DNA from 3 places in the Pseudomonas cerasi genome. Region 2 is predicted to be linked to each of the others. Evidence: predicted binding sites of a transcription regulator. Region 2 holds the regulator's gene; each other region holds the start of a gene.

What was found. Region 2 encodes FliA, which starts transcription of late flagellar genes. Its sites were predicted from a motif close to CTAAAGTTTNNNNNNNNNNNGCCGNTAA; they were not measured.
Region 1: a site for FliA is predicted at 2,425-2,452, ahead of PI739_RS06115 (methyl-accepting chemotaxis protein). Genes of this name have one in related genera too.
Region 3: a site for FliA is predicted at 6,041-6,068, ahead of PI739_RS24440 (methyl-accepting chemotaxis protein). Genes of this name have one in related genera too.

The regions. Positions count from the first base shown of each region.
Region 1 covers NZ_JAQJVM010000001.1:1,413,176-1,423,102, reverse strand. Annotated here, with positions in the region: gene PI739_RS06120 (chemotaxis protein CheW) at 1-84, opposite strand, end outside; gene PI739_RS06115 (methyl-accepting chemotaxis protein) at 81-2,213, opposite strand; gene PI739_RS06110 (AraC-like ligand-binding domain-containing protein) at 2,846-3,775, shown strand; gene PI739_RS06105 (arginase family protein) at 3,885-4,787, shown strand; gene PI739_RS06100 (LLM class flavin-dependent oxidoreductase) at 4,968-6,314, shown strand; gene PI739_RS06095 (D-isomer specific 2-hydroxyacid dehydrogenase family protein) at 6,311-7,270, shown strand; gene PI739_RS06090 (aliphatic sulfonate ABC transporter substrate-binding protein) at 7,304-8,278, shown strand; gene rmuC (DNA recombination protein RmuC) at 8,321-9,927, shown strand, end outside.
Region 2 covers NZ_JAQJVM010000002.1:236,446-246,372, forward strand. Annotated here, with positions in the region: gene PI739_RS10175 (CheW domain-containing protein) at 1-483, opposite strand, end outside; gene PI739_RS10180 (ParA family protein) at 559-1,347, opposite strand; gene motD (flagellar motor protein MotD) at 1,393-2,280, opposite strand; gene PI739_RS10190 (flagellar motor protein) at 2,287-3,027, opposite strand; gene PI739_RS10195 (protein-glutamate methylesterase/protein-glutamine glutaminase) at 3,027-4,187, opposite strand; gene PI739_RS10200 (chemotaxis protein CheA) at 4,238-6,514, opposite strand; gene PI739_RS10205 (protein phosphatase CheZ) at 6,548-7,333, opposite strand; gene PI739_RS10210 (chemotaxis response regulator CheY) at 7,353-7,727, opposite strand; gene fliA (RNA polymerase sigma factor FliA) at 7,984-8,724, opposite strand; gene fleN (flagellar synthesis regulator FleN) at 8,721-9,554, opposite strand; gene flhF (flagellar biosynthesis GTPase FlhF) at 9,670-9,927, opposite strand, start outside.
Region 3 covers NZ_JAQJVM010000005.1:118,156-128,082, forward strand. Annotated here, with positions in the region: gene PI739_RS24410 (ABC transporter substrate-binding protein) at 1-142, shown strand, start outside; gene PI739_RS24415 (carbohydrate ABC transporter permease) at 164-1,126, shown strand; gene PI739_RS24420 (carbohydrate ABC transporter permease) at 1,123-1,965, shown strand; gene PI739_RS24425 (ABC transporter ATP-binding protein) at 1,993-3,138, shown strand; gene PI739_RS24430 (glycoside hydrolase family 32 protein) at 3,135-4,649, shown strand; gene PI739_RS24435 (LacI family DNA-binding transcriptional regulator) at 4,717-5,709, shown strand; gene PI739_RS24440 (methyl-accepting chemotaxis protein) at 6,113-7,732, shown strand; gene trpC (indole-3-glycerol phosphate synthase TrpC) at 7,875-8,675, opposite strand; gene PI739_RS24450 (DMT family transporter) at 9,323-9,927, shown strand, end outside.

The DNA of each region.
Region 1 (9,927 bases), on a different contig from region 2:
CACGGCCTCCATCAACGCATCGGCAACCACCGCCAGATACACACCGTTGATCTGCACGACGCCATAGGCATTCAGGCTGCTCATGCAGGTTGTCCGATGGATACCTTGTCCAGAGTCTGGGTGTAGCCGGTCAGGTTGGCTTTGTGCAGCTCGACGATCAGTGCCTCGACTTCCTGCGCCGACAGACGTTGCTTCTCTGTCGCCGTGTTGATCCCGTCAATCGCCTGAGTGGTCTGCATCACGCCTTCCACGATGTGTTCGAAAGCTTCGCCGGCACTGCGCGAAATCTCGTTGCCCGACTCGATCCGGCTGACCGTTTCCAGAATCAGCTTGTTGATTTCCTTGGTCGCACGCGAAGACTTCTCGGCCAGCTTGCGCACCTCGTCGGCGACTACCGAAAAGCCCAGGCCATGTTCACCGGCCCTGGCCGCTTCGATAGCCGCGTTGAAGGCCAGCATGTTGGTCTGACTGGCGATCTCGCTGATCACCTGAATAATGTCCTGAATACCCTCGGCGGACTTGGCAATCATGTCCATCGCGTCGGAGGCCTTGACCAGCGTCTGCGAACCGGTGCTGGCCTGCTCACGCGTCATTCTGGCCAGATCGGTGGCCGTCTCGGTACTCTGTGCCACATAGGAAATGGCATTCATCAGTGCTTTCACCGACTCGCCCATGGCGCGGGTCTTGGCCTCTATCGCCTGTTCCATCTCGACCTGAAGGGTAATGTCAGTGGCGAATTTCACCACTTTGAACGGCAAGCCGTCGTGGTCGAAAATCGGGCTGTACGTCGCCTGAATCCAGATTTTCTGCCCATATTTGCTGACGCGCATGAAGCGCCCGGAGTAGAACTCGCCCTGCCCCAGTCCGTGCCAGAATTCACGGTACTCGGTGCCGCGCACGTATTCTTCCTCACAGAAGATACGGTGGTGCTTGCCTTTGATTTCCTGAAGGCCATAACCCAGCGCTTTGAGGAAGTTGGCATTGGCGGTGATGATGTTGCCGGCCATGTCGAATTCGATGACGGCCTGGGCGCGGTCGATGGCATTCACCTTGCCCTGGTCCTCGACGCTGGTTTCCTTGGCCACAGTCACGTCGAGCGCGAATTTGACGATCTTGTAGGGTTTGCCCTGCGCATCGAAAATCGGGTTGTAGGTGGCCTGAATCCAGATCTCCTTACCGTCCTTGCGCTTGCGCTTGTATTCGTTGGCGTCGTACTCGCCGCGCCCCAGCTTCTCCCAGAGCTCACGATACTGCAGGCTGCTGACAAATTCCTCGGAGCAGAACATGCGGTGGTGCTCGCCGACGATTTCATCGAGCTCGTAGCCAAATACCGCCAGAAAATTGCGGTTGGCATGCAGCACCTTGCCCGTCAGATCGAATTCGATCACCGCCTGAGAACGTTCGATGGCTGTCACCTTGCCCGCGGACTCAGCCTGACGAATGCGGCTCTCGGTCACATCGTTGGCGAACTTCACGACCTTGTAAGGACGACCATCCGGGTCGAATATCGGGTTGTAAGTGGCGCTGATCCACAACTCGCGACCGTTCTTGCCGATGCGCTTGTATTCGCCGGAGTCATACTCGCCACGTTCGAGCTTGGCCCAGAAGGCACGATAGGCCGGACTGTTCAGGTAGTCGTCTTCGCAGAACATGCGATGGTGCTGACCCTGAATCTCGTCCAAACGATAACCCAGGACCTTGAGAAAGTTTTCGTTGGCGGTGAGCACGCGACCGTTAAGGTCGAATTCGATGACACCCTGCGAGCGATCGATGGCCGCAACCTTGCCTTCGTACTCGGAATTGGACTTGCGCTGCGCAGTCACGTCCGTGGCGAACTTCACCACCTTGAACGGATTGCCTTGCTCGTCAAACACCGGGTTATAAGTGGCCTGCAACCAGATCTCGCGCCCGTTCTTGCCCAGGCGCTTGTACTGCCCTTCGTCGAAAGCGCCCTTGCCCAGTTTTTCCCAAAACGTCGCGTATTCGACGCTGGACGCATATTCCGGCGTGCAGAACATACGGTGATGCCGACCCTGGACCTCATCCAGCCGATAACCGACGCAATCCAGAAAATTGGTATTGGCCCGCAGGATATTGCCTTCAAGATCGAACTCGATCATCGCCTGGGAACGGTCAATGGCCGTCAACAGCGAGTGAAGATCAAGTTCCAGCCCGGCCCGTTCCCTGTAGGTGCTTTCAATTGTGGTCGACATGTGGAAGTACTCTGCGAGTAAGCATCTGTGGAAGTATTGTTATAAAGCCCCGGTCTCTGCGAGCCCTGTCAGACACACCGATGTGCGGACTATGGAGGCTGCCGGTCAAGCCGGTTAATCGTCTTTTTCAATGCCTTCCATAGCGCAAACTTCAAGGCCGTCAAAGCCAGGTAGAACTATCGAAGTCATTCGGCAAGGGGCCGTTACATAAACATCGGCTTCAGTCAGATTAGCTTTAGCGCTGCCAGACCACTATTTAGCCACTATCAACGCACACACTTCCTGGCCCTACCGATCACCGGCAAGGACCGCTTCGTAAACCACTTCCGTCTCCTGCTGAAAACCGTTGCGTCATCAGGCGTAAAACCAGATGACGAGAATCACGGCCCCCGTCCATCCCAGGGTGAGCAAGAAAGAAAGCCCAGCAAGGCGCGGGTCCATGGAACTCCTGTTCTAGAAGGCTTGGGTAAGCAGAGCGCTGCATACGTAGGGATATATCGGCTGGATCACAGGTCTATAAACTATTTTCACCACCTTGAAACACTGCCGGCACAGGGGTCTTGCTCTGGATCAACGTCTGATAACCTTGCCGCCGATCACTTCGTAAAAAGACGCTCGTCGCAGAGGCAGCCATGGCCATGATTTTCCCAGCCGAACCACTACGGCCCGAGGATCGTTTCGACGCCTGGCAGGAGGTTGTGAGCTCGACGTATGGCTTGGTCACCAGCCAGCCGCTGACCGAAGCGCCGTTTGACGGCGGGCTGAATGTCAGGGATCAGAGTAGCGTTACCTTCACCCGTATCCAGTCTTCCCCCCTCCATTACCGGCGGTTGCAGCAAGACAGGGAGAGCGATCACTTCCTCCTCACGCTCTCTTTGTGTTCCGTCGCTATCGTCGTGCAGAACGACAGAGAGTCCCGGCAAGGCGCTGGCGATATCGTCCTTTACGATAGCGCACAGCCTTACGCATGCAGTTACCCCGAAGGTGACGATCAGATTGTGCTGGCGGTGCCCCGCAAATTGTTGCTGCAACACATGCCCGCTGCCGAACGACTGGTGTGCCGCACGCTCGATGGCCGTTCGACGCTGGGCCGTGTTGCCGCAACCTTGTTGAATGAAGCCTGGAACACAGAAGGCTTATCGGACCCGCTGAGCGAGCGACTCAATGCATCACTGCTGGACGTACTGTCTACAGCCTTCGACTCGGTGTTCGGCGACACCGATATCCGGCAGCAGTCTCGTCAAATGCAACAACTGCAGCGCATCAAGCAGTTCCTGTTGAATAATCTACCCGACACAGGGCTGACGGCCGAAAGCATTGCTTTGGCGACTCATGTTTCGCCACGCACGCTCAATCGCCTGTTCGCACAGGAAGGCACCACGGCCATTCGCTGGCTCTGGCAGCAAAGGCTCTCGGCGTGCCATGACGCATTGCGCAAAGGCCACGTTCGCCGCGTCAGTGACGCTGCGCTGAATTTCGGCTTCAGCAACCTCTCGCATTTCAGTCGAGCCTTCAAAAACGCTTATGGCATCTCTCCTCAGCAGTTGCTGGGGCCACGATAAGACGATTGGCACCTTCGGCACAGCGATTGACCGTTCAGGCAAAGCACGCCACATCCGGGTCGAGCAGTATCACCGCCATGCCAATGAACGGTGACGAAGGAAAACCTCGATGACTACCCAACCCGATAAAACCCTGCGCCTGATCTTTCCCCAGTGGCAAGGTGGCAACAACGCGCCTTATCATTTTGGCGCACAGCTGCTGGCGTGGCTGGCACCGGACGCGTCAGGGCCCGTCGAGCACGTGGCCGTAACCGAACCGGATGACCAACCACTTGAACTTGAAAACGGCATCATTGCCCGCCATGCGCTGCTGGCCCAGCTTGGCATTGCACGGCAGCTGATCGACCGGCATCAGCCGGATCGGCTGGTGGTTCTGGGTGGCGACTGCCTGGTCGACCTCGCGCCATTCGCCTACCTGAACGAACGTTATGACGGTGACCTTGCCGTGCTGTGGGTCGACGCTCACCCGGACGTCATGACACCCAGAGACTTCCAGCATGCGCACGCGATGGTCATGGGCAATCTGCTGGGCGAAGGTGACAAGGATTTCGTCGATGCCGTGAAACGCCCGATCAAGCCGGCCAATGTGATGTACGCGGGCCTGCAGGAAATGCTTGAGGTCGAAAGCGCATTCATCAAGCGTCTCGGGCTGCGCAGCGCCGATGCACAGGCGCTGGCGCACTCCAGCGAACCGGTGCTGCAGTGGCTTGAGGAAACCGGTGCAAGACACCTGGCGATCCATCTGGACCTGGACGTGCTGGACCCGGCACTGTTTCGTTCTGTGCTGTTTGCCCAACCCGGTGTCCCTGCCAGTAAATTTGAAGGCGTTGCTCAGGGCAAGATGACTATCGAGCAGGTCGTTCGCTTGCTGACAGACATTGCCAGCGCCGTGGACGTGGTCGGCCTTGGCATCGCCGAGCACCTGCCGTGGGATGCTCTGGCGCTGCAGAACATGCTGACGAAACTGCCGCTGCTCGGCGACCGGCTGCCAAGCCACGGGAATGACTCCTGAACCAGCGATTAAAATTCAATTTATGCATATTTAAATATTTGATGATTATTTAATTTAATAATTAACATATAACAAAATAGAACTTCACTGTGGGTTTTTATAGGCATATCGTCATCATATACCGACCCCTTTCTCCAGGCGGAGGTGCATCCACCTTTCTGAACCGTCCGGAGCAAAAACATGAGCAGACAACGACACCTTAAACTTGGCGCAATGGTCCACGGAGTCGGCCATGGCTGGGGCGAATGGCGCCATCCGCACGCACTGGCCAACGCCAGTGTGAATTTCGGCTTTTATCAGCAGCAGACCCAGTTGGCCGAAGCGGCGCGCTTCGATTTTGTGTTCATCGCCGACAGCCTGCACATTCACGAAAAATCCAGTCCGCATTACCTGAATCGTTTCGAACCGTTGACCATTCTCTCCGCACTCGCAGCCACCACCCGGCATATCGGTCTGGTGGCAACGGTGACGGTCAGCTACACCGAACCCTTTCAGGTAGCTCGCCAGTTTGCTTCGCTGGACCACATCAGTGGCGGTCGGGCTGGCTGGAATGTGGTGACTTCCTGGCTCAGTGGCACCGCTGACAACTTCAGCAAGGGCGAACACCCACCGCACGCCGTACGCTACCGTATCGCCAAAGAGCATATCGAGGTGGTCAAAGGTCTATGGGATTCCTGGGAAGACGACGCCTTCGCCTACGATAAGCAGAAAGGCGAATTTTTCACGCCTGGCAAACTGCACGCGCTGAACCACAAGGGCGAATTCTTCTCGGTGAAAGGCCCGCTCAACATCGCCCGGTCGAAGCAGGGTCAGCCGGTGATTTTTCAGGCAGGCACCTCCGAGGCCGGGCGTAACTTTGCCGCTCAGAACTCCGATGCAATTTTTGTCCACGCCGAGAGTTTCGATGAAGCGCGCGCCTATTATCAGGACCTGAAACAAAGGGCTGGCGGCTTTGGTCGCGACCCTCACGCGCTGTCGATTCTTCCGGGCATTCGCCCGATTGTCGGGCGCGATGAGGCTGAGGTAGAGAGCCGCTATCGCCAGGCCGTGGAGTTGGTGACGATCGAAGACGCCATTGTCGCCCTTGGCCGACCGTTCAATGATCACGATTTCAGCCAGTACCCACTGGACGAACCCTTCCCGGAACTGGGCGATCTGGGCTCCAACAGCCAGAAAGGCGGTTCGGACCGGATCAAGCAACTGGCCAAAGACGAAGGCCTGAGCCTGCGTGAAGTCGCCCTGCGCTTCTCCCTGCCCCGCCGTGACTTTGTCGGCACACCGGAACAGGTCGCCGACGCGATACAAACGTGGTTCGAAGCAGGCGCAGCCGACGGTTTCATCATCAATAGCGTCCTGCCGGACGGCCTGCAGTACTTCACCGAATGGGTGGTGCCGGTGCTGCAACGACGCGGACTGTTTCGCACCGAATACAGCGGCAATACGCTACGTGAAAACCTCGGCCTTGAGGTGCCGGTCAATCGTCATGCGAAGGCTGTCGCCCATCAATCTGACGAGGCGGTGGCATGACTCGACTCGTGATTGCCAGCCAGCTGGATGATGATTTCAATCAGGTGATTCGCGAGCGGCTTGCAGTGACCCACCCTGAAGCCAGGGTCATCGGCGTACCTGCCGGAGTGCCGAGCGATTTGCCCGGCGAGGTCAGCATTCTGCTGGCGCGCCCTATCAACGTGCGTGGTTATGAAGCCCCGGCCTTGCCGCCTCCGGGCTGGCCCTATGGCCTGAAATGGATTCAGGTGGTGTCTTCGGGTATCGACTTCTACCCAGGCTGGCTGTTCAACGGGCCGCCGGTGAGCACCTCGCGGGGCAGCGCGGCAGAAAACATCGCCGAGTTCTCGCTGGCCGCCATTTTCGCCGCAGCCAAGCATCTGCCGGATATCTGGGCGCATGACTCGCAATGGAACTTCACCGCCCTGACGCTGCTCAAGGGCACCACGCTCGGGATTCTCGGCTTTGGTGCCATCGGTCGCAGCCTGGCCAGCAAGGCCCAGGCGCTGGGTATCAACGTGATCGCATTGCGGCAAAGTTCGGCTCCGTTCGAGGTTGACGGTGTCGAGGCTGCACGCGACATTCATGACCTGTTCGTGCGCGCAGACCATCTGGTACTGGCCGCGCCGTTGACACCGGCGACGCGGCACATCGTTAACGCCGAGGTGCTGAACAGTGCCAAACCCGGCCTGCACTTGATCAACATCGCCCGTGGCGGCCTGCTTGACCATGAAGCGCTGCTCAATGCGCTGGATAATGGAAACATCGGCCTGGCCTCGCTGGACGTCACCGAACCCGAGCCCCTGCCGGACGGGCATCCACTGTACTCACACCCTCGCGTGCGCCTGTCACCGCACACCTCGGCGATCTCCAGCAACAGCCGTAACGAAATAGCCGACAGCTTTCTGGCCAACCTTGAGCGTTTTCTCAACGGGCAGGCCTTGCAGAATCAGGCTGATCGCCAGCGCGGCTACTGACACTCAGCGTCACCTTTAAATACCGAGCGTGCCATGCCCAACCCGATAAAACACACACAACCTGGCTACCGCCGTCCGCTGCTGGCAGGCCTGCTCGCGGCGTTGGCGCTATGTATCGCCCTCCCCGTCGAAGCACAGCAAACGTTGCGGATCGGTTACCAGAAGTCCTCCACGCTGATCACCCTGCTGAAAACACGCGGCACGCTGGAAAAAGCCCTTGCGCCACAGGACGTCACCGTCACCTGGCATGAGTTTCCGAGTGGCCTGCCGCTGCTGGAGGCGTTGAACGTCGGCAACGTCGATATCAGCGCGGATGTGGCGGACACCGTACCGATCTTCGCTCAGGCAGCACAGGCCAAGCTGACCTACTTTGCCCAGGAAGCGGCCTCGCCTTCCGCGCAGGCAATCATCGTCCACAAAAACTCGCCCGTGCAGCAGTTATCGGATCTGAAAGGCAAAAAAGTCGCTGTCACCAAGGCAGCGGGCTCTCACTACCTGCTGATTGCTGCGTTGAAAAAGGCCGGTCTGGCATTTTCGGATATTCAGCCCGCCTATCTGTCGCCCGCCGACGGCCGCGCGGCCTTCGAAAACAACAAGGTGGACGCCTGGGTCACCTGGGAACCCTTCCTGACCAGCGCCCAACGGCAATTGCCGACTCGCACCCTGGCTGACGGCAAGGAGCTGTCCAGCTACAAGCGCTATTACCTGACCGGCACCAACTACGCCAAGGACCATCCGCAAGTGCTCAGCGTGGTTTACGAGCAGTTGCACAGCGCTGGCATCTGGCTCAAAGCCAACCCGCGCGAAGCCGCCCAGGTGCTGAGCCCTTTATGGGGCAATCTGGATATCGAAACGGTCGAAATCGCCAACAGCCACCGCACCTATCAGATACAGCCGGTCACGCATGAGCAACTGGACGAGCAGCAGCATATCGCCGATGCCTTCTTCGCAGCGGGCCTGCTGCCCAAGGCGGTGGATGCGCAGGATGTGGAGGTATGGAAGCGTTAAAGCAGATTCGGCTAACGTGGTCATCCTAAAAACAGGGAGGCAGTGATTGAAAACTATTTTGGACAGTATTCAGTAAACGAACAACGTGCCATCATTTTGGATCCTAACCCAACGAAAACGGATTTATCGATGGCCCAGCAATATTTGACCCCAGCTCTGATCGGGCTTTTCAGCTTGCTGTTCTTGGCAATAGGTTTCTGGATCAGCAGCCTTGTTGCATCCAGCAAGCTGGCGCGACAAGTTTCAGAACTGCAAGCGGCTCACCAGGCAGAACATCAGCAACTACTTAACGATGCGTCTTTGGCACGGCAGCGAGAGGATCAGATGCTCCGTGAGCAGGATGAGCACCAGCACGCGTTGACGCAGGCTCAGGAGGAAATTGCCCGCCATCGGGATACCGAGAAACAACTGAGTGTTCAGTTGGGTGAGCTCAAGACTTCACTGGAAGCAGAAAAACAAAGGATGTCCGATAAGATTCAGCAACTTTCCGAGGCGACTACGCTTGCTGAAAATCGCAGTGTTGAATCGAACAAATTGAGGATGCAGCTAGGCGAACTCAAAATGGAGGTCGGCCAAGGTCAGGAGCAGGCAAATCAACTACAGGAGTTGAAGAACGCTTATACCATCTCACAGGCGCGCATAGAAAAAGCCGAGGAAGAATTCAGAAAACAGCGTGAACAACTGGGCCACGCTGCGGAGCAGAAAGAACAACTGGACGGATTACGCACCGCGTTGGTACAGCGTGAAAAAGAACTGAACATCACGCGAGATGAGCTAAGCCTTGTCAAACAGAGTCTTGCCGAAGTTAACATGCGCCACCAACGGGATCAGCACTCCGCTGCCGAGAAACTGCAGTTACTGGAAGACAACAAGGTTCAATTGAAGCAAGAGTTTCAAAATCTTGCTAATCAGATTTTTGACAGCAAGCAACAAAGCTTTTCCGAGCAGAGCCGTCAAGGACTGGACACCCTGCTTAAACCGTTCAAGGACCAACTCGACTCATTTCGCCAACGAGTAGATCAGGTTCACTCCGATACCGTTCAAGGACAAAGCTCGATGAAAAGCGAGCTGGTCAAACTGATGGAATTGAACGCGCAGATCACCACCGAAGCATCAAACCTTACCAAGGCACTCAAAGGCGACAAAAAGCTGCAGGGCACCTGGGGCGAGCAAAAGGTAGAGATGCTGCTTGAGCAGGCGGGTTTGCGTAAGGGCTTTGAATATCACCGAGAAGCCAACTTCAAGGATGACGAGGCAGGAAACAATCGGCCTGACTTCGTCGTCAATCTTCCCGAGGGCAAGCACATCATCATCGACAGCAAAATGTCGTTGGTTGCCTACACTGATTATGTCTCTGCCGAAAACGACGAAGACCGTACCAAGGCTTTATCTGCCCACGTTCTGGCTTTGAAAAATCATATCAACGGGCTATCTGACAAGAGGTACACCGATCTGAACGGTGTCAATTCGCCGGACTTCGTATTTTTGTTCATGCCGGTCGAACCTGCCTATTTGGTCGCCGCCGAGCACAGCCCAGGCGTTTTTCAGGCTGCCTATGAAAAACGTATCGCAATCATCACGGCCACAACGTTGCTGCCGGTGCTTCGCGTTGTTTCAAACCTGTGGAGTATCCAGCGCCAGAACAGCAG
Region 2 (9,927 bases):
GGCCACATCGAACAACAGGCATTCGAACGGCTCGGCAGCCCATGCCGGACGACCATCACTGGTCGGCGGTGGTGTCGGTGTACGCTGGGCTGCCAGCGTGCTCAACTCGGCGACCGGTTCTACCAGCGCAACGGTTGGCACTGCCTCCTCAACCTGAGCCACTTCAACCTGCAGCGCTTCGGCAACGATCACCGGAGCGACTTCAACCACTGGCGCAGGCGCCTCAACCTTGACCGCTACCGCCACCGGAGCCGGTGCGGCAACGGCGACGGCCAGCGGCTTGATCTGCGCTTGCATCCGCGCATCAAAGGCCTGCTCTTCGAGCACAGCCGCCTGAAATTCATCGATGCTGCTGACGGGCTCTTCGAGCACTTCAGTCGCGTCGTACAACAATGCGTCCAGGTAGGACTGCAAAGCCAGTTTGGGTCGTGTTGCAACTTCTACAGGGCGGTTCATACCGGGGCCCAACAAAAAATGGAGCATGTGCAGCCTGATACAGTTATCGGCCGCATTGAGGCATCACTTGAGCAAACAATGTAGAAAGAGTAGACGTTCACGTCAGGCCACCTGCGCATTGAGCTGCTCGGCGAGCATATGCTTGAGCAATGCCCGGTAAGCGATCACACCACGACTCTTGCTGTCGTTCTGCGACGGCGTAAGCCCCAGTCGGCTGGCATCGCGCAATCGTGTATCGACCGGCACATAGGCTTGCCAGACATGCTCGGGGAAGCTGTCGCGCAGCAATTTCAAGGTGCCCAGCGATGCCTGGGTACGACGGTCGAACAATGTCGGCACGATGGTATAAGGCAGCGGCACCTTGCGCGAACGGTTGATCATGGTCAGCGTATTGACCATGCGCTCCAGACCTTTCACGGCCAGAAACTCGGTCTGCACCGGAATCGCCAGCTGCTGGCTGGCCGCCAGAGCATTGACCATGAGAACGCCCAGCAGCGGCGGACTGTCGATCAACGCATAGTCAAAATCCTGCCACAACTGAGCCAGACTTTTTGCGACAACCAGGCCCAGGCCGCTCTGACCCGGTGATTGACGCTCCAGTGTGGCGAGCGCGGTGCTGGAGGGTATCAGCGAGATACGTTTATCGCTGGTAGGCAGCAGCAACTGGCCGGGAAGACCCTCCGGCACCGCGCCTTTATGCAGAAACAGATCGAAAGCACTGTGTTCCAGTTCGTCCGGGTTATGCCCGAAATAACTGGTCATGGAGCCGTGAGGGTCCAGATCGACCACGACCACGCGCTTGCCTGAATCGGCCAGCAAACCGGCCAGGGCAATGGTCGTGGTGGTCTTTCCGACTCCACCTTTCTGGTTGGCTACTGCCCAGACTCTCATTAATGTTTTTCCTTCCGTACAGCGACGACCATACCGATACGATGTTTAGGGGGCGGGTGACGGAGAATTGACGGCGTTCGCGCGTACCGGCGGCTTTGCTGGCACCGGTGCAGTTTGTGTGCCAGCACGCCTCAATGCGGCATCCGGTTGCACATTGGCCGATCCAGCACTGGTCAGGCTGCGGCGAACATCCAGATTGCGCGAGATAACCAGCACTACACGGCGGTTCTTGGCGCGTCCGACGGTGCTGGTGTTGGGGGCGATCGGCTGAAACTCACCATAGCCCACCGAAGCGAGACGCGCCGGATTGACACCGTCCATGGCGAGCATGCGCACAATGCTGGCAGAACGTGCTGAAGACAGCTCCCAGTTGGTCGGAAATTGTGCAGTGCTGATCGGCTGGTCGTCGGTAAAGCCCTCGACATGGATCGGGTTGTCGAAGCGTTTGACGATCCCGGCGACCTTTTCGATGATGGTGAAGGCCTTGTCGCTGGGCATCGCATCGCCACTGCCGAAAAGCATGCTGGAGTTGAGTTCGATCTCGATCCACAGTTCGTTGCCGCGCACAGTCATCTGGTCGGACTTGATCAGGTCACCGAACGCATCGCGCACGTCCTGGGCAATGGTCTGCAACGGGTCATCGGACGCCTGACCTATGCCTGCGTCAGTCTGCTCGCTGTCCTTGACCAGCGGCTCGGCGGGCTTGACTGAAACCGGGCGCTGCTCACCGATGGGGATCGGCTTCATGGTGCGTTCGGTGTCATTGAACACACCGACCAATGCCTGGGACAGAATCTTGTACTTGCCTTCGTTGACCGAGGAAATCGAGTACATCACCACGAAAAACGCGAACAGCAAGGTAATGAAGTCGGCATACGACACCAGCCAGCGTTCGTGATTTTCATGTTCTTCGACCTGACGACGGCGAGCCATGCGCTGTTACTCCATGAAGCCTTGCAGCTTGAGTTCGATGGAGCGCGGGTTCTCACCCTCGGCGATGGACAACAGACCTTCAAGCAACATTTCGCGATAGCGCGCCTGACGGTGGGCGATGGCCTTGAGCTTATTCGCCACTGGCAGGAGGATCAGGTTGGCCATGGCCACGCCATAGATCGTGGCAACGAAGGCGACGGCGATACCGCTGCCCAGTTGACTGGGGTCAGCCAGGTTGCCCATGACATGAATCAGGCCCATGACCGCGCCGATGATACCCACGGTCGGCGCGTAGCCGCCCATGCTTTCGAATACTTTCGCAGCCTGGATATCGCGGGTTTCCTGGGTGATGAAATCCACTTCAAGAATGCTGCGAATCGCTGCAGGCTCGGCACCGTCGACCAACAGTTGCAACCCTTTGCGGGCATAACCGTCGGGCTCGGAATCGGCTACGGTTTCAAGACCCAGCAAGCCCTCTTTGCGGGCGGTCATGCTCCAGCCGATGACCCGGTCAACCCCACCGGGCAGATCGATACGTGGCGGGAAAATGATCCAGTGGATGATTTTCATGGCACGCATGAACGCACTCATCGGCGACTGCAACAGCGAAGCACCGAGCGTACCGCCCAGCACGATCAGAGCTGCCGGGCCATTGAGCAAGGCACCGAGGTGCCCGCCTTCGAGAAAATTACCACCAATGATTGCGACAAACGCCAGAATCAGACCGATAAGGCTCAGTACATCCATCAGAGACAGGCCTCTACCAAGTGCCGACCGATGTCGTCGAGGCTGTAGATCGCATCCGCGAGTTCGGCCTTGACGATGGCCATCGGCATGCCATAAATCACGCAGCTCGCTTCATCCTGCGCCCACACGGTACTGCCGGCCTGCTTGAGCAGTCGCGCGCCCTCGCGGCCGTCGGCACCCATACCAGTCAGGACCACCGAGAGCACCTTGTCGCCGTAGGACTTGGCAGCCGAGCCAAAGGTGATGTCGACGCACGGCTTGTAATTGAGACGTTCGTCGCCCGGCAGAATCTTCACCGTACCGCGCCCGTCAACCATCATCTGCTTGCCACCCGGCGCCAGCAGCGCCAGGCCAGGACGCAGCACGTCGCCGTCTTCCGCTTCCTTGACGCTGATCTTGCAGAGCTTGTCGAGACGTTCGGCAAATGCCTTGGTAAACGCCGCAGGCATATGCTGAATCAGCACCAGTGGTGCCGGAAAATTGGCTGGCAATTGAGTCAGCACCCGTTGCAGCGCGACCGGACCGCCGGTTGAGGTGCCGATGGCCACCAGTTTGTAGGCCTTACGCTTGGCTGTGCCTGAAGTAGTCGGGTGCGCCGGCGCATGAGTGGCCGGAGCAGCCGGAGCCGCAGCAGGTGTCGCCGTGCGTGACGGCACCGTCCTGGCAGGTGCAGGGGCTGGCGCAGACGCGCGGCTGGACAACGTCGAAGGAGCCGGTGCGGCCGGAGCTGCACTGGCTGAACCGAAGCCGCTGGAACGGCGGTTGCTGCGTGAAATGCTGTTGATTTTCTCGCACAGCAGTTGCTTGACCTTCTGCGGATTGCGCGAGATATCTTCGAAATTCTTGGGCAGGAAATCCACCGCACCGGCGTCAAGAGCATCCAGCGTCACGCGCGCACCTTCGTGCGTCAGCGACGAGAACATCAATACCGGGGTAGGGATACGCTGCATGATGTGGCGAACTGCCGTAATGCCATCCATCATCGGCATTTCGTAGTCCATGGTGATGACATCCGGCTTGAGTGCCAGCGCCTGCTCAATCGCTTCCTTGCCGTTGGTGGCGGTGCCGACAACTACAATGTTGGGGTCCGAAGAAAGAATTTCCGTAACGCGGCGGCGGAAAAAACCGGAATCATCCACCACCAGGACCTTGACTGCCATAAACACTCCAATAGGTGTCGCAGGCAGCCAGGCTGCCCGCAACCCCGGGTTCAGATACGCCGTGCGGCGTAACGCTTGAGCATGCTCGGTACATCGAGAATCAGGGCAATGCGACCGTCACCGGTGATGGTGGCGCCCGACATGCCCGGCGTACCTTGCAGCATCTTGCCCAGCGGTTTGATGACCACTTCTTCCTGACCGACCAGCTGATCGACGACAAAACCGATGCGCTGAGTGCCGACCGTCAGGATCACTACGTGCCCTTCGTGCTGTTCCTCATGAGCCGCAGAACTGACCAGCCAGCGCTTGAGGTAGAACAGCGGCAAGGCCTTGTCACGTACGATCACCACTTCCTGGCCATCAACCACGTTGGTAGTCGACAGGTTCAGGTGGAAGATTTCGTTGACGTTGACCAGCGGGAAAGCGAAGGCCTGGTTGCCCAGCATCACCATCAGGGTCGGCATGATCGCCAGGGTCAACGGCACCTTGATGACGATCTTCGAACCCTGGCCCTTGGTCGAATAGATATTAATCGAGCCATTGAGCTGGGAGATCTTGGTCTTGACCACGTCCATGCCCACACCGCGACCCGACACATCGGAAATCTCGGTCTTGGTCGAGAAGCCCGGCGCGAAGATCAGGTTGTAGCAATCGGTGTCACTCAACCGATCGGCTGCATCCTTGTCCATGACGCCGCGTTTCACAGCAATGGAGCGCAGGACGTTAGGGTCCATGCCCTTACCGTCATCGGAGATCGACAGCAGGATATGGTCGCCTTCCTGCTCCGCCGAAAGGATCACACGACCGCCGCGGGACTTGCCCGTGGCTTCGCGCTCTTCCGGCGTTTCGATACCGTGGTCGACAGCGTTGCGCACCAAGTGGACCAGCGGATCGGCGAGCGCCTCTACGAGGTTCTTGTCGAGGTCGGTCTCTTCACCGACCAGCTCCAGGTTGATCTCTTTCTTGAGCTGGCGAGCCAGGTCGCGAACCAGACGCGGGAAGCGACCGAAGACTTTCTTGATCGGCTGCATGCGGGTTTTCATCACCGCAGTCTGCAGATCGGCGGTGACCACATCCAGGTTGGAAACCGCCTTGGACATGGCTTCATCGCCGCTGTTGAGACCCAGGCGTACCAGGCGGTTACGCACCAGCACCAGCTCGCCGACCATGTTCATGATCTCGTCCAGTCGGGCGGTATCGACACGAACCGTGGTTTCGGCTTCTGTCGCCACCGGCTTTTCGCCGCTGGGTGCAGGAGCGCGCGCAGGGGCTGGCGCCGAAGCAGGTTTGGCCGGCTCTGCTTTCGCAGCAGGCGCCGGAGCAGGCTTGGCAGCAGGTGGCGGCGGTGGCGGAGCAGCCGCTGCGGCTGCCGGAGCAGATGCCTTGGCAACAATCGCCTCAGGCTCGAACTTGCCCTTGCCGTGCAATTCGTCGAGCAGGTTTTCAAATTCGTGATCGGTGATTTCGTCCGACGCGGCCGCAGCAGCGGGCGCCTTGGCAGCAACGGCTACGGGTGCAGCAGCTGCTGGCGTCGCTACCGCGGCGTCAAACGAACCTTTGCCGTGCAGTTGATCGAGCAACGCTTCGAATTCGTCGTCGGTGATTTCGTCACCGGCAGGCGCTGCACTGCCCTGCGCCACAGGTGCAGGGGCCGGAGCGGTTGCAGCATCGGCCGCAAATTTGCCCTTGCCATGCAACTGATCAAGCAGGGATTCAAATTCCTGATCGGTGATTTCGTCACCCGCCGGCGCAGCCGCTGCTGCTGGCGCCTGTGCAGGCGCTGCAGACACCGGGCTGGAGCCGTGCAGCGAATCGAGCAGTTGCTCGAATTCATCATCGGTAATCTCGTCGCCAGCCGCTGGCTCTGCAACCGCAGCAGCCTGGACTTCGACCACCGGCTCGGGCTCTGGCTCGGGAGCCGCGGCCTCGTCGGCGGATTGTGGCTCGGCCAGACGCGACAGCGCGGCCAGCAGTTCTGGCGTCGCCGGAGTTACGTCAGTCCGTTCACGTACCTGACCGAACATGCTGTTGACGGTGTCCAGTGCTTCCAGGACCACGTCCATCAGTTCGGAATCAACGCGACGCTCACCCTTGCGCAGGATGTCGAACACGTTTTCGGCGATGTGGCAGCACTCCACCAGCTCATGGAGCTGGAGGAAGCCGGCGCCCCCTTTTACAGTGTGAAAACCGCGAAAAATTGCATTGAGCAGATCAGCATCATCCGGTCGGCTTTCCAGCTCGACCAATTGCTCTGACAACTGCTCCAGAATTTCGCCGGCCTCTACCAGAAAATCCTGAAGGATTTCTTCATCGGCGCCGAAGCTCATGGGGTGCTCCCTAAAATTAACCGTCTACAGATCTTAGAAGCCGAGGCTCGATAGCAGATCGTCTACATCATCCTGTCCGGATACGACGTCTTCACGTTTATCGGCATGAATCTGCGGACCTTCACCCTGAGTGAGATGTTTTTTAGGATCTTTTTCATCGAGGATGGATTGTTCGTCATGTTCGATGCCTGCGAAGCGATCGACATGACTGGCCATGAGCACCAGTTTGAGCAGATTGCTCTCGACTTCGGTCACCAGTTGCGTCACACGCTTGATGACCTGACCGGTAAGGTCCTGGTAATCCTGGGCGAGCAGAATGTCGTTGAGATGCGCGGAAACCTGATGGGTTTCCTTCTCGGTACGCGTCAGAAAACCATCGACCCGCTTGGCCAGCTCGCGGAACTCTTCGGCACCGATTTCGCGGCGCATGAAACGTCCCCAGTCATCGCTCAACGCCTTGGCGTCGGAACTCAGGCCGTTCATGACCGGCGTACTCTCTTCCACCAGGTCCATGGTGCGGTTGGCCGCATTCTCGGTCAGCCTCACCACATACGACAGGCGTTCGGTAGCATCCGTGATCTGCGACACTTCCTCGGCTTGAGGCATGTGCGGATCGATGTGAAAGTTTACGATTGCACTGTGCAGCTCACGAGTCAGCTTGCCCACTTCCTGATAAAGGCCGCGGTCGCGTGTCTGGTTGAGTTCGTGGATCAGTTGCACAGCGTCACCGAAACGACCCTTTTCAAGGCTGGTGACAAGTTCCTGCGCGTGTCTTTTTAAGGTCGACTCAAAGTCGGCCATCGAATCATTGTTATCCATAGCGCCCTCGCGGCTTGCATCAGCTATTGACGCGTTCAAAGATCTTGTCGATCTTGTCTTTCAGGGCTTGGGCAGTGAATGGCTTGACTACATAACCGTTCACCCCAGCCTGGGCAGCTTCAATGATCTGCTCACGCTTGGCTTCGGCAGTGACCATCAGCACGGGAAGGCTCTTGAGGCGTTCGTCCTTGCGGACTTCGCGCAGCAGATCGATACCGGACATGCCAGGCATGTTCCAGTCCGTCACCAGAAAGTCAAAGGCACCGCTCTGCAGCATCGGCAATGCGGTCAGACCATCGTCCGCTTCCGATGTGTTGGTAAACCCCAGATCACGCAAAAGGTTCTTGATGATCCGCCGCATCGTTGAGAAGTCATCAACGATGAGGATTTTCATGTTCTTGTCCAATTCGACCTCCAAGCAGTCTTTAACGCATTCAGCACCTGAACACGCTGTTCACTCAATACTGGCACAGCACACCCCCGGCTGTACGAAACGACGACGGGCTTGGCACAACAACAGGCAAGGACCTGAGAAACAAGCCCATCGAGGCAATACCTGACAGGCTTCTGACGGGTCCACCCCGTTACCACGTAACGCTCTGCACAGCCGGCTTGCAGTCAACGCGCGGCCATAGACCGCACATTGCCTGTCAACGCGCTCGCCACTCCCCCAAACGCCCTCGCAAACGAGCTGCGCACTGGCTGTGTAACTGACTGACCCGCGATTCGCTGACCCCGAGAACCTCTCCGATTTCCTTGAGGTTCAGCTCTTCGTCGTAGTACAGCGCCAACACCAGACGCTCGCGCTCTGGCAGATTGGCAATTGCATCGGCCAACGCAGCCTGGAAGCGCTCGTCTTCCAGGTCGCGCGACGGCTCAAGCGATCCGCTTGCGCCATCCTCGTGCAGCCCTTCATGATCGCCGTCCTGCAGCAGGTCGTCGAAACTGAAGAGGCGGCTGCCCAAGGTGTCATTCAAAATCCCGTAGTAATCATCGAGACTCAACTGGAGTTCGGCCGCAACCTCGTGATCTTTAGCGTCACGGCCGGTTTTAGCTTCAATTGCCCGAATTGCGTCACTGACCATACGCGTATTACGGTGTACCGAGCGTGGCGCCCAGTCCCCCTTACGCACCTCATCGAGCATCGCACCCCGGATGCGAATGCCGGCATAGGTCTCGAAACTCGCACCCTTGGTGGAATCATACTTGGTGGAGACTTCAAGCAGGCCGATCATGCCGGCCTGGATCAGATCCTCGACCTGCACACTGGCCGGCAAGCGCGCCAGCAGATGATAAGCGATACGTTTGACCAGTGGCGCATAGCGCTCGATCAACTCGTATTGTGAATTACGGGAAGCCTTGCTGTACATCTGGTAGCCGCTCGCAGTCATTGCACAGGCCCTGCACTGGTCTGGTGAACGAGTCGCTCAACGAAGAACTCGAGATGACCCCGCGGGTTGGCTGGCAACGGCCAGGTATCAACCTTCTGGGCAATGGCCTTGAAGGCCAGTGCACATTTGGAACGCGGGAATGCTTCGTAGACGGCGCGCTGTTTCTGTACCGCCTTGCGTACGCACTCGTCGTACGGCACGGCACCTACATACTGCAGCGCAACATCGAGAAAACGATCCGTCACTTTGGTCAGCTTGGCGAACAGGTTGCGCCCTTCCTGCGGGCTCTGTGCCATGTTGGCCAGCACCCGGAAGCGGTTCATGCCGTAATCGCGGTTAAGCAGTTTGATCAGGGCGTAGGCATCGGTGATCGACGTGGGCTCGTCGCACACCACCAGCAGCACTTCCTGAGCGGCGCGCACGAAGCTGACCACCGACTCGCCGATACCGGCAGCCGTGTCGATCACCAGCACATCGAGGTTGTCACCAATCTCGCTGAACGCCTGGATCAGGCCGGCATGCTGGGCGGGCGACAGATGCACCATGCTCTGGGTGCCGGAAGCAGCGGGTACGATTCGAACCCCGCCCGGCCCCTGCAACAGCACGTCGCGTAACTCACAACGCCCCTCGATGACATCGGCAAGCGTGCGCTTGGGCGTCAACCCGAGCAGCACGTCGACATTGGCCAGACCCAGATCGGCGTCCAGCAGCATGACGCGACGGCCAAGCTCGGCAAGGGCCAGTGAAAGGTTCACTGACACGTTAGTCTTACCGACGCCACCTTTGCCACCGGTCACCGCGATAACCTGTACGGGATGCATGCTGCCCATGTTATTTCTTTACCTTGTCTTGCGTAGACCGAAACCACATCGAGGGCTGCACGTTCGCGTATGAACACTGCATGGCAGACCGTTGACGCAGGGACATTCCAATAATATCCATCACTTAACCCACTCTCTTGCCAGGGGTGTGATAGAGGTCAGCAAACATATCAGCCATTGCTTCCTCGCTAGGCTCATCCTGCATCTGCACACTCACCGCGCGGCTTACCAGCTGATGACGACGCGGAATATGCAGGTCATCAGGAATGCGTGGTCCGTCCGTGAGATAGGCCACAGGTAATTCGTGACTGATCGCCAGGCTCAGGACTTCGCCGAGGCTGGCTGTTTCATCAAGCTTGGTCAGAATGCATCCGGCCAGGCC
Region 3 (9,927 bases), on a different contig from region 2:
GATCACGGCCAACGGCTACCCACGCGTCTCCAACGCATTCTTCGATCGGGTGCATAGCGTGCTGGCGGGCGATATTCCGGTCGATCAGGCACTGGTCGAACTGGAACGCGAACTGACCCGCATCAAACGCCGGAACTGGTAAGCCACACGTAAGGAAATCAACATGCCCGTCTCTTCTACCGACTTCCCCGGAGACGACGAACTCGTCACCCGGGAAACGCCTGTACAACGTCGCAGGCTACGCGCCGCCTGGCTGTTTCTGACGCCGATGCTGGTGTGCCTGGTCCTGGTGGCGGCCTGGCCGTTGCTGCGCACATTCTGGTTCAGCCTGACCGATGCCGATCTGTCGGATACCGGCAGTGGCTCATTCGTGGGCCTGAGCAATTATCTGCTCTACGACGGCGTCATCTGGTCTGGCGTGCTGGTCGATCCGCAATGGTGGAACGCGGTGCGCAACACCCTGCATTTCACCGTGGTGTCGGTCGGGCTGGAAATGGTCCTGGGACTGATGGTGGCGTTGCTGTTGAACGTCAAGTTCACCGGCCGCGCGCTGGTCCGTGCGTTGATTCTGATCCCTTGGGCGATTCCGACCATCGTCTCGGCGAAGATCTGGTCGTGGATGCTCAATGACCAGTTCGGCATCATCAACCATATGATGCTGAGCCTGGGCCTGATCGACGCGCCGCTGGCCTGGACGGCAGATGCGGACCTGTCGATGTGGGCAGTGATCATCGTCGACGTCTGGAAGACCGTGCCCTTTGTCACCCTGCTGATGCTCGCGGCACTGCAGATGCTGCCAAGCGATTGCTACGAAGCCGCCCGGGTCGACGGCATTCATCCGGTGCGGGTGTTCTGGCGAGTCACCTTGCCGTTGCTGATGCCCGCCTTGTTGGTCGCCGCGATCTTTCGCATTCTCGATTCGTTGCGGGTCTTCGACGTCATCTACGTCCTGACCTCCAACTCTTCGAGCACCATGAGCATGTCGGTCTATGCCCGCCAGCACCTGGTGGAGTTCCAGGACGTCGGCTACGGCAGCGCCGCCTCCACCCTGCTGTTTCTGGTCGTGGCAGTGATTGCCATGCTTTATCTGTACCTCGGACGTCGCCAGCTGGAGGTGCGCTCATGAACCTGCACCCACTGAAGAAAGCGCTGCTGCGCCTGGCCTTCTGGGGCCTGGTCGGGGTCGTGCTGCTGTACGCGATCTTCCCTTTCTATTACGCCATCCTGACCTCGCTGAAACCGTCCAGTGCCTTGTTTGAAGTGAGCTACTGGATCACCGAAGCCGACCTCTCCAATTACGCAGCGGTCCTCAGTCAGGCGTCATTCCTGCAGGCCATCGCCAACTCGCTGGTGGTTGCGCTGAGTGTGGTAGTGCTGGCGCTGTTCCTGGGCCTGACGGCGTCCTACGCCCTGGGCAGGGTCAAGTTCCGAGGCCGCGGCACGGTGCTGATGATGGTGCTCGGCGTCTCGATGTTTCCTCAGGTCGCGGTGCTGTCGGGGCTGTTTGAAGTGATCCGCGCACTGGGTCTGTACAACACCTCATGGGCACTGATCCTGAGCTACACGATTTTTACCCTGCCCTTCACCGTCTGGGTGCTGACCACGTTCATGGGGCAACTGCCGCATGAGCTGGAAGAAGCGGCAATCATGGATGGCGCATCGCCCTGGGTCACGCTGACCCGCGTGCTGTTGCCGCTGCTGTGGCCCGCACTGGTCACGACCGGCCTGTTGGCTTTTATTGCCGCGTGGAACGAGTTCCTGTTTGCCCTGACCTTCACCCTGACAGATGCGCAACGAACGGTCCCGGTCGCCATCGCCCTGATTTCGGGTGGCAGCTCCCACGAATTGCCTTGGGGCCTGTTGATGGCGGCGTCGGTGCTGGTGACCGTCCCACTGGTGATTCTGGTGCTGATCTTCCAGCGCCGCATCGTTTCCGGCCTCACTGCCGGCGCGTTGAAAGGTTGATGCACACAACTGACAAGGAACAGCATCGTGATGAAATTGAAGCTAGCCAACATCAACAAGCAATTGGGCGGCACGCGCATTCTGCGCGATGTCAGCCTGGAGATCGCTGCGGGTGAGTTCGTTGTGTTCGTCGGCCCTTCGGGCTGCGGAAAGTCGACGCTGCTGCGCTTGATCGCCGGACTGGATTCGATCTGTGCTGGCGACCTGCTGATCGACGGACGACGGGTCAATGACCTGGAACCGCGCGAGCGTGGTGTCGGTATGGTCTTTCAGTCCTACGCCCTGTACCCGCACATGAGCGTCTACGACAACATCAGTTTTGGCCTCAAGCTGGCCAAGACGGAAAAAAGCAGCCTGCGCGAACGCGTGCTGAAAACCGCGCAGATCCTGCAACTGGACAAACTGCTGCAGCGCAAGCCCCGGGAATTGTCCGGCGGGCAGCGTCAGCGCGTGGCCATGGGCAGAGCCATGGCGCGGGAACCGGACATCCTGTTGTTCGATGAACCGCTTTCCAACCTGGACGCCTCGCTGCGGGTCCAGATGCGCAACGAAATCGCACGGCTCCACAAGCGGCTGGGCTCGACGATGATCTACGTCACCCACGATCAGGTCGAGGCGATGACCCTGGCGGACAAGATTGTCGTGCTCAACGGCGGTCAGGTCGAACAGGTCGGCTCACCACGCGAACTCTACGAACGCCCTGCCAGCCTTTTCGTCGCCGGTTTTCTGGGCTCGCCGAGAATGAATTTTCTGCCCGTGAGCTTGCAGGCACCGGGTCGCAACAGCCTGATCGACATCCTGGCACTGGGTATGAAATCCCTGCCCTTCGACAGCTCGAATCTGACCGAGGATGCTCAACTGACCCTGGGTGTTCGACCGGAACACATCACCCTCAATGCTGCGAACAACGGCGTTGGCGTCACGGTATCCGGTGTCGAATACCTGGGCAGCGAGGTCTATGTGCATCTGGCTACCGGGGCGAGCGAGCCCTTGATTTGTCGCTGCGATGCAAAGGCCGGCTGGCAGGCAGGCGATCAGGTCGCGCTGCAATTCGACGACAGCAACCTGCACCTGTTCGACGCCGATGGTCTGGCCCTGAAGCGCCACACAGACGCCAGTCCACACCTGACACCCGGCACCACACCGCACCTCGTACAAGCAGGCACCCTATGAGTTTTTTTGCAAATGCCATGAGCAAGCCGATGTCTCCCGCCCTCGAGCGCGCGCGCCATGCGCTGGAAGAGGGCCTGTCGCAGCTCGTCCACGATTATCGCCCCGGTTACCACCTGGCCCCGCCTGCGGGCTGGATGAATGACCCTAACGGGGTAGTGTTCTTTCGTGGCGAATATCACGTGTTCTATCAGCACCACCCGTTCGACGCGAAATGGGGCCCGATGTACTGGGGCCATGCAAAGAGTGCCGACCTGGTCCATTGGCAGCACCTGCCCATTGCCCTGGCACCCGGTGATGACTTCGACCGGGACGGCTGTTTTTCCGGCAGTGCAGTGGTACATGACGACACCCTGGCGCTGATCTACACCGGGCACACGTGGCTGGGTGACGTGGGCGACGAGCGTTTCATCCGTCAGGTGCAGTGCCTGGCCACCAGTAGCGACGGCATCAGCTTCATCAAACACGGCGCCGTTATCGACACCCCGCCGCAAGACGGGATGATTCATTTCCGTGACCCGAAAGTCTGGCGACAGGATGGCCACTGGTACCTGATTGCCGGCGCACGCCTGGGCGACAAACCGCTGCTGCCGCTCTATCGATCCAGGGACCTGCACGCGTGGGACTTCGTCAGTTATGTGTCCACAGGCGGCGAAGGCGACGGCTATATGTGGGAATGCCCGGACCTGTTTGGCCTCAATGAACGCGACGTACTGCTTTACTCCCCCCAGGGCATGCCGGCGCAGCGCTACGAGCGACTGAACAGGTTTCACACCGGCTATCGAGTGGGCCAGGTCGACAGTCAATGGCAGTTCACCGGCGGGCCTTTTATCGAGCTGGACAGCGGTCACGATTTCTATGCGGCGCAGACGCTGGTGGCTGCCGATGGCAGGCGTCTGCTGTGGGCCTGGATCGACATGTGGGAAAGCCCGACCCCAACCGAGGCACATCACTGGCGCGGCATGCTGGGCCTGCCGCGAGAACTTGAAGTACGCGCCGATCGCCTGTGCGTGCAGCCCGCGCGCGAGCTGACAGCGTTGCGCAACGCGTCACTGCCAGGCACCCCCTGGTGGAGCGAAGCGGGTAGCCAATCGCTGGCCGACATACACGGCGACATGCTCGAAATCCACGTGCACCTGGACCTGCTCGACTGCATCGAAGGTCACCTGGGTGTGGCCTTGCGTTGCAGTGAGGATGGCAATGAGCAGACGCTGCTTTACTACGATGCGTCGCTGAAACGTTTGATACTCGACCGTACTCAGTCGGGCACCCACGTCAGCGGTCAGCGCAGTGTAGCGATAGATCCACAACAGAATCAGCTTGAACTGCGGATCTTCCTTGATCGCTCGTCCATCGAGGTGTTCGAGCAAAACGGCAGTTTCAGCTTCAGCAGCCGTTTTTATCCACAGACCGACAGCCTGGGGGTAAAACTTATTGCCAACGGAACCGGAGGCCGGGTCTGCATCGCCGACGCATGGCAACTCGCCTCGGGATACCTGTCGGTAAATCATTGAAGTCGCGAAAAAAATCAGGTCTCTGTAGCATGATAATCATCAGTCAACCCGACAGGCCCCGCTTCGCATGACCTCAGTTAAAGACGTTGCAAAACTGGCCGGTGTGTCTCTGATGACGGTGTCTCGGGCGCTCAATGATCCGGGAAAACTGAGTCCGGAGACTTATCAGCGAGTGCGCAACGCGATCGATGAGCTTCAATTCGTACCCAGCCTGTCGGCTCGCAGGATTCGCGGCGACAACCTGCAGACCCGAACCATCGGCGTATTTGCCCTGGACACCGCAACCACGCCGTTTGCGGTCGAGCTGCTGCTATCAATCGAACAGACCGCGCAGCAGGCAGGCTGGAACGTATTTATTCTCAACCTGCTAAGCAATCCGCCTACCGACCAGAACATTGACCTGATGCTGTCGCACCGCCCGGATGGGTTGATCTTCAGCGCCATGGGGTTACGCAAAGTGAGTATCCCCCAGCGCCTGAAGAGCAAGCCGCTGGTGCTCGCCAACTGCGTAGCTGATGACAGCAGCCTGGTCAGTTATGTGCCAGACGACGAAACGGGTCAGTACCGCGCCTTGAACCACGCGTTCAGCAAGGGCTATCGACGCCCGCTGTTCATAAACCTGCCAAAACAGAGCCTGGCCTGGGAAATCCGCCAGGCAGGTATGTTGCGTGCCTGCGAGGCATTCGGCCTGACTCGCGACGAACTCTTGCAGTACAACCTGTCCGAACACGATGCCTACTGGGAAACCGCCGCTATCCTTGCACGACACATGATAGATGGGCGTCCGCAGTTCGACATTCTGATCTGCGGCAATGACCGCATTGCCTTTTGTGCCTACCAGTTGCTGCTGGGCCAAGGCCTGAAAATCCCCGGCGATGTTGCCGTACTGGGTTATGACAACATGATCGGCATCGCCGAGCTGTTCATTCCTGCGCTGACCACGGTGCAACTGCCGTATTACGAGATCGGTCGCAACGCCGCCCGGCACCTGATTGAAAGCCTTGAAGTGTCGGGCTCCCAGCCGGTGGACTGCCCGCTGGTGATCAGAGAATCGTTATGAAGCTTTGCGTTGGAAAGCTCACGCAGCAAGTCGTCACGGGACCCTCCAGACAAAAGCGACTGCTCTTGAGCCCTGATTTACACCCCTGAAACGCTGACCGTATTAAATGGTTACGATTGAGAGGGGTAAGAGCGCCTGGCTGTCCGGCCACTCTAAAAAGATAGCTTTTCTCTTACTTTTCAAGCGCCTACTGATTGCACGCTCAAAACAGGCGAGCTGTACACCCTCTGACTTACATGAATCCCGCCCCAAAAAAGCGCACTAAACAAATTAAAGAACAAAACCGTGCGCAACTAACGCACGAACTAATCCAGAAACCAAACCCGACCACCTCAAGTAATATTTCTGGTAGCCGATAGTTCTAAAGCCGTGAAAAATCAATTCTACAAGGAGGTCAGTGACAATGAGAAACTTGAAAGTATCTGCGCGCGCAGCACTCAGCTTTATGTTTATTGCACTCTTATTGGTCGCCTTGGGTGGTATTTCAGTATGGAAAATGGGAGAAATCCGCGAGACGGCCAGAGACATTGAAAACGATGCATTGGCCAGCGTGGTGGTTGCAGACCGAATCAATGCCACGATGCTGCGCCTGCGCCTGGAAGTCCGCAGAATGCTGTCCCAGACCAATCCGCAGGACATGGCCACCACGTCCGGCATGATCGCTTCGCTGAGTGAGGAGTTGAAAAAGCAGGTAGCACTTTACGCCCCTTTTGTCGCCAGCGATAAAGAAGGACAACTGTTCAAAGCCGTGTCGGAAAACACCGATAAAGCACTGGTTGCATTCGACCAGGTGATTGCACTTATCCGTCAAAACGCAACCACTGAAGCGCTGGCCTACCTGAGTTCAAACGTGACGCCTGTTACCCGTCTTCTCGACGACGCTGTGAACGGGCTTGTTCAAATGAACATTGACGAGGCGGCAAACTCAGGAAAAGAATCCGAGGATTCGTATCAAAGCGGCTTAACGTTTGTGATCTTCATTATTGCAGCCGCGACGCTGGCGACGATTGTGCTGGCCGTGCTGTTCACCAAAAGTATCGTCACGCCGTTGCGCGACATGCTGCGTGTCAACGACACCATCGCCAAGGGTGATCTGCGCAGCGTGATTACCGTCACGGGCAAAGACGAATTTTCCGACCTGATGCGCTCTACCCAGGTCATGCAAAACAATCTGCGCGATACGATCAAGCTGATCGGTGATTCATCCACTCAACTGGCATCCGCCGCTGAAGAAATGAACGCAGTCACCGAGGAGTCGAGCAAAGGTTTGCTGCGCCAGAATAACGAAATTGATCAGGCAGCCACCGCCGTTAACCAGATGACCGCTGCGGTCGATGAGGTGGCGCGTAATGCTGCCGCTGCATCGGATGCAGCCAAAGCCTCTGATCAGTCAACCCGCACCGGCGCAGCACGGGTTACCAGTACGGTCGACGCCATCGAGAAACTGAGCAAGACCGTGCAGAGCACCAGTGTCGATGTAGAGCGTCTGGCCGTGCAATCCAAGGACATCAGCAAGGTATTGGAAGTCATTCGTACGATTGCGGAACAAACCAATCTCCTGGCCTTGAACGCAGCTATCGAAGCCGCCCGGGCAGGTGAGCAGGGACGCGGTTTCGCGGTGGTGGCTGATGAGGTCAGAGCGCTGGCCCATCGTACCCAGACCTCGACTCAGGAAATCGAGAAAATGATTGGCGACATCCTCACGGGCACTGCACAGGCCACCAAGGCCATGAGTGAAAGTTGCGATCAGGCCGGTGGCACACTCACCATCGCTCATGAAGCCGGAGCAGCACTGACCCTGATCGCGAAAGCAATCAATGAAATCAACGAAATGAACCTGATGATTGCGACCGCATCGGAGCAGCAGGCGCAGGTCGCACGTTCGGTCGACGGCAACCTGATGAGTATTCGCGATCTTTCCATCCAGAGTGCAACGGGGGCCAATCAGACAGCGGCGGCCAGTGCCGAGCTCTCAGTGCTTGCTGTAGACATGAATAAGCTGGTGGCCAGGTTTTCGCTCTAAGGGTTTTCTACTGCTTCAGGTCGTGATGCTGTGGATACTGATTCCACAGCATTCAGGGCCAATCAACTGCATACGTCTGGACAAGTGCAGGACGGTCAGAGGAGCGCATTAACGCCCCTCTGAGACGTGAGTTTCCTACGCGTCAGTCAGCACTGCCGGTCAGCAGTGTTCTTGTGGCCGCAGTAACATCCTCTTTGCGCATCAGACTTTCGCCGACCAGAAAGGTAGTAATGCCGGATTTTTTGAGTCGCAGGCAATCGTTATGGTTGCCGATGCCACTTTCACCGACCAGCAGTTTGCCTGCGGGCACCATGGATGCCAGTCGCTCGCTTGTGCCGAGGTCTACTTCGAAGGTATGCAGGTTGCGATTATTGACGCCGAGCAGCGGAGAAGACAGTTTGAGCGCACGCTCCATTTCATGTTCGTTATGCACTTCCACCAGAACGTCCATCCCCAGCGTCATGGCCGCATCTTCAAGTTCGGCGGCGAGGTCGTCACTCAATGAGGCCATGATCAGCAATATGCAATCCGCGCCCCAGGCACGTGCCTCATATACCTGATAAGTGTCAAACATGAAGTCTTTTCGTAACACAGGAAGGGCGCAAGCGTTTCGCGCATCGATGAGAAACTGCGGGGAACCCTGGAAGCTGGGCGTGTCGGTCAGAACGGATAAACAGGCGGCCCCACCGGTTTCATAAGCCTTCGCCAGTTCGGGCGGGTTGAAGTCTTCGCGAATCAGGCCTTTTGATGGACTTGCTTTCTTTATTTCTGCAATGAGCCCCAACAGACCCTGCTGTTCTTTTGCTTTCAGTGCTTTATAAAAACCGCGGGGACTGGACTGTTCGAGGGCACGCTGCTTGATGCGACTTAATGGTACGTTAGTTTTTGCCGCCTCTATCTCTTGAAGCTTGTAATGTTTTATTTTATTTAGAATATCACTCATGGCAGTCACTCATATTAGCGGGTAATCTATTGAATTAAGCCCTGTAGCGCCTCGACGTACGCATGCTCATTATCGCCCTCTGGCAATATTTAAACGAGCGTACATTCACTGATCGAGAAACAACAATTAAATTTAATTTATCCACCTTTAAACACATTATCGCGTTAATATATCATGATCGTCCATAATGTAAACCCGGGTAACACGGTCTCTGTAACGTACATCAACAACTGAACCCAGACGATTAAGATGGCGAAACAATATCAACTTTCCGGCACAGCCTGGCGATTTACCTGGGCGAGTCCACGCCTCGGCTGTTACTACTGGCAAGCCTGCTGATCGGCGCACCGGCAAACCTGAAGTATCTGCTGGTCAATCGGCTGATTCGCAGCCCCAGTAAGCTGGAACTGCTTTCCGTGGTCGTGCGCCAACGTCTTGCTCGCACTGCTTTTGACGCTCGTGTCAGGCGTCAAGGATTATCTGCTTTATGGGTTGCTGCCGCATTCGACAACTTTTCAGGCCTTGACCTGGTTTATCTAACTCGCCGAACATTGACCGATGATTGCCAAGGCCAGCGTGGATCTGCAGGCCACCCGCAATCGCTTCACTCCTCTCAAACGACAAACCAGCGACAGGGAACGTCATCAATGCAATCCAATTTCAGCAAGGGCGTTATCTTTGCGCTCTCCGCCGCCGCACTGAACGCAACCATTGGTGTGCTAAGCAAGGTACTCATGAGCAATGGCTTCACCTCCAGCAGCGTTGCCGTCATCAAAACGATACTGGGGTGCATCCTGCTCTCGATCGTGCTGCGCTTCCTCAAGCGTCCGACATCAGCCGCCAAATGGAGCCAGGCCGCGATCTGCGCGTTCCTCGGTATTTTCGTGCTGTTCCATTTCGAAACGTCCGCCTACCGACATTACGCTGCGGCGGGTGTCGTCGTCGTACTCATGGCCAGTGCCTCAATCTCGTCGATCATTCTGGGGCGCCTGTTACTGAAGGATGCCATCACTGCAAACGCAACAGTGGGGGCCGCACTTGCCATCTCAGGGATTGCAGTGATCTTCGGCGCTGATTTGCAACAGGGCTTCACTCTGGAAGGTGCAGCCCTGGCCTCGATCGCAGGCTGTGGCTACGGAGCGTTTTCAGTTGCCATGAAAAAAATGGGCGTTTCGGGGGGCCTGCATTTCACTCGTCAACTGCTCTTCTTCGGCAGCCTGTACCTGCTGATGCCGGCCGCTGCCGATGGTTT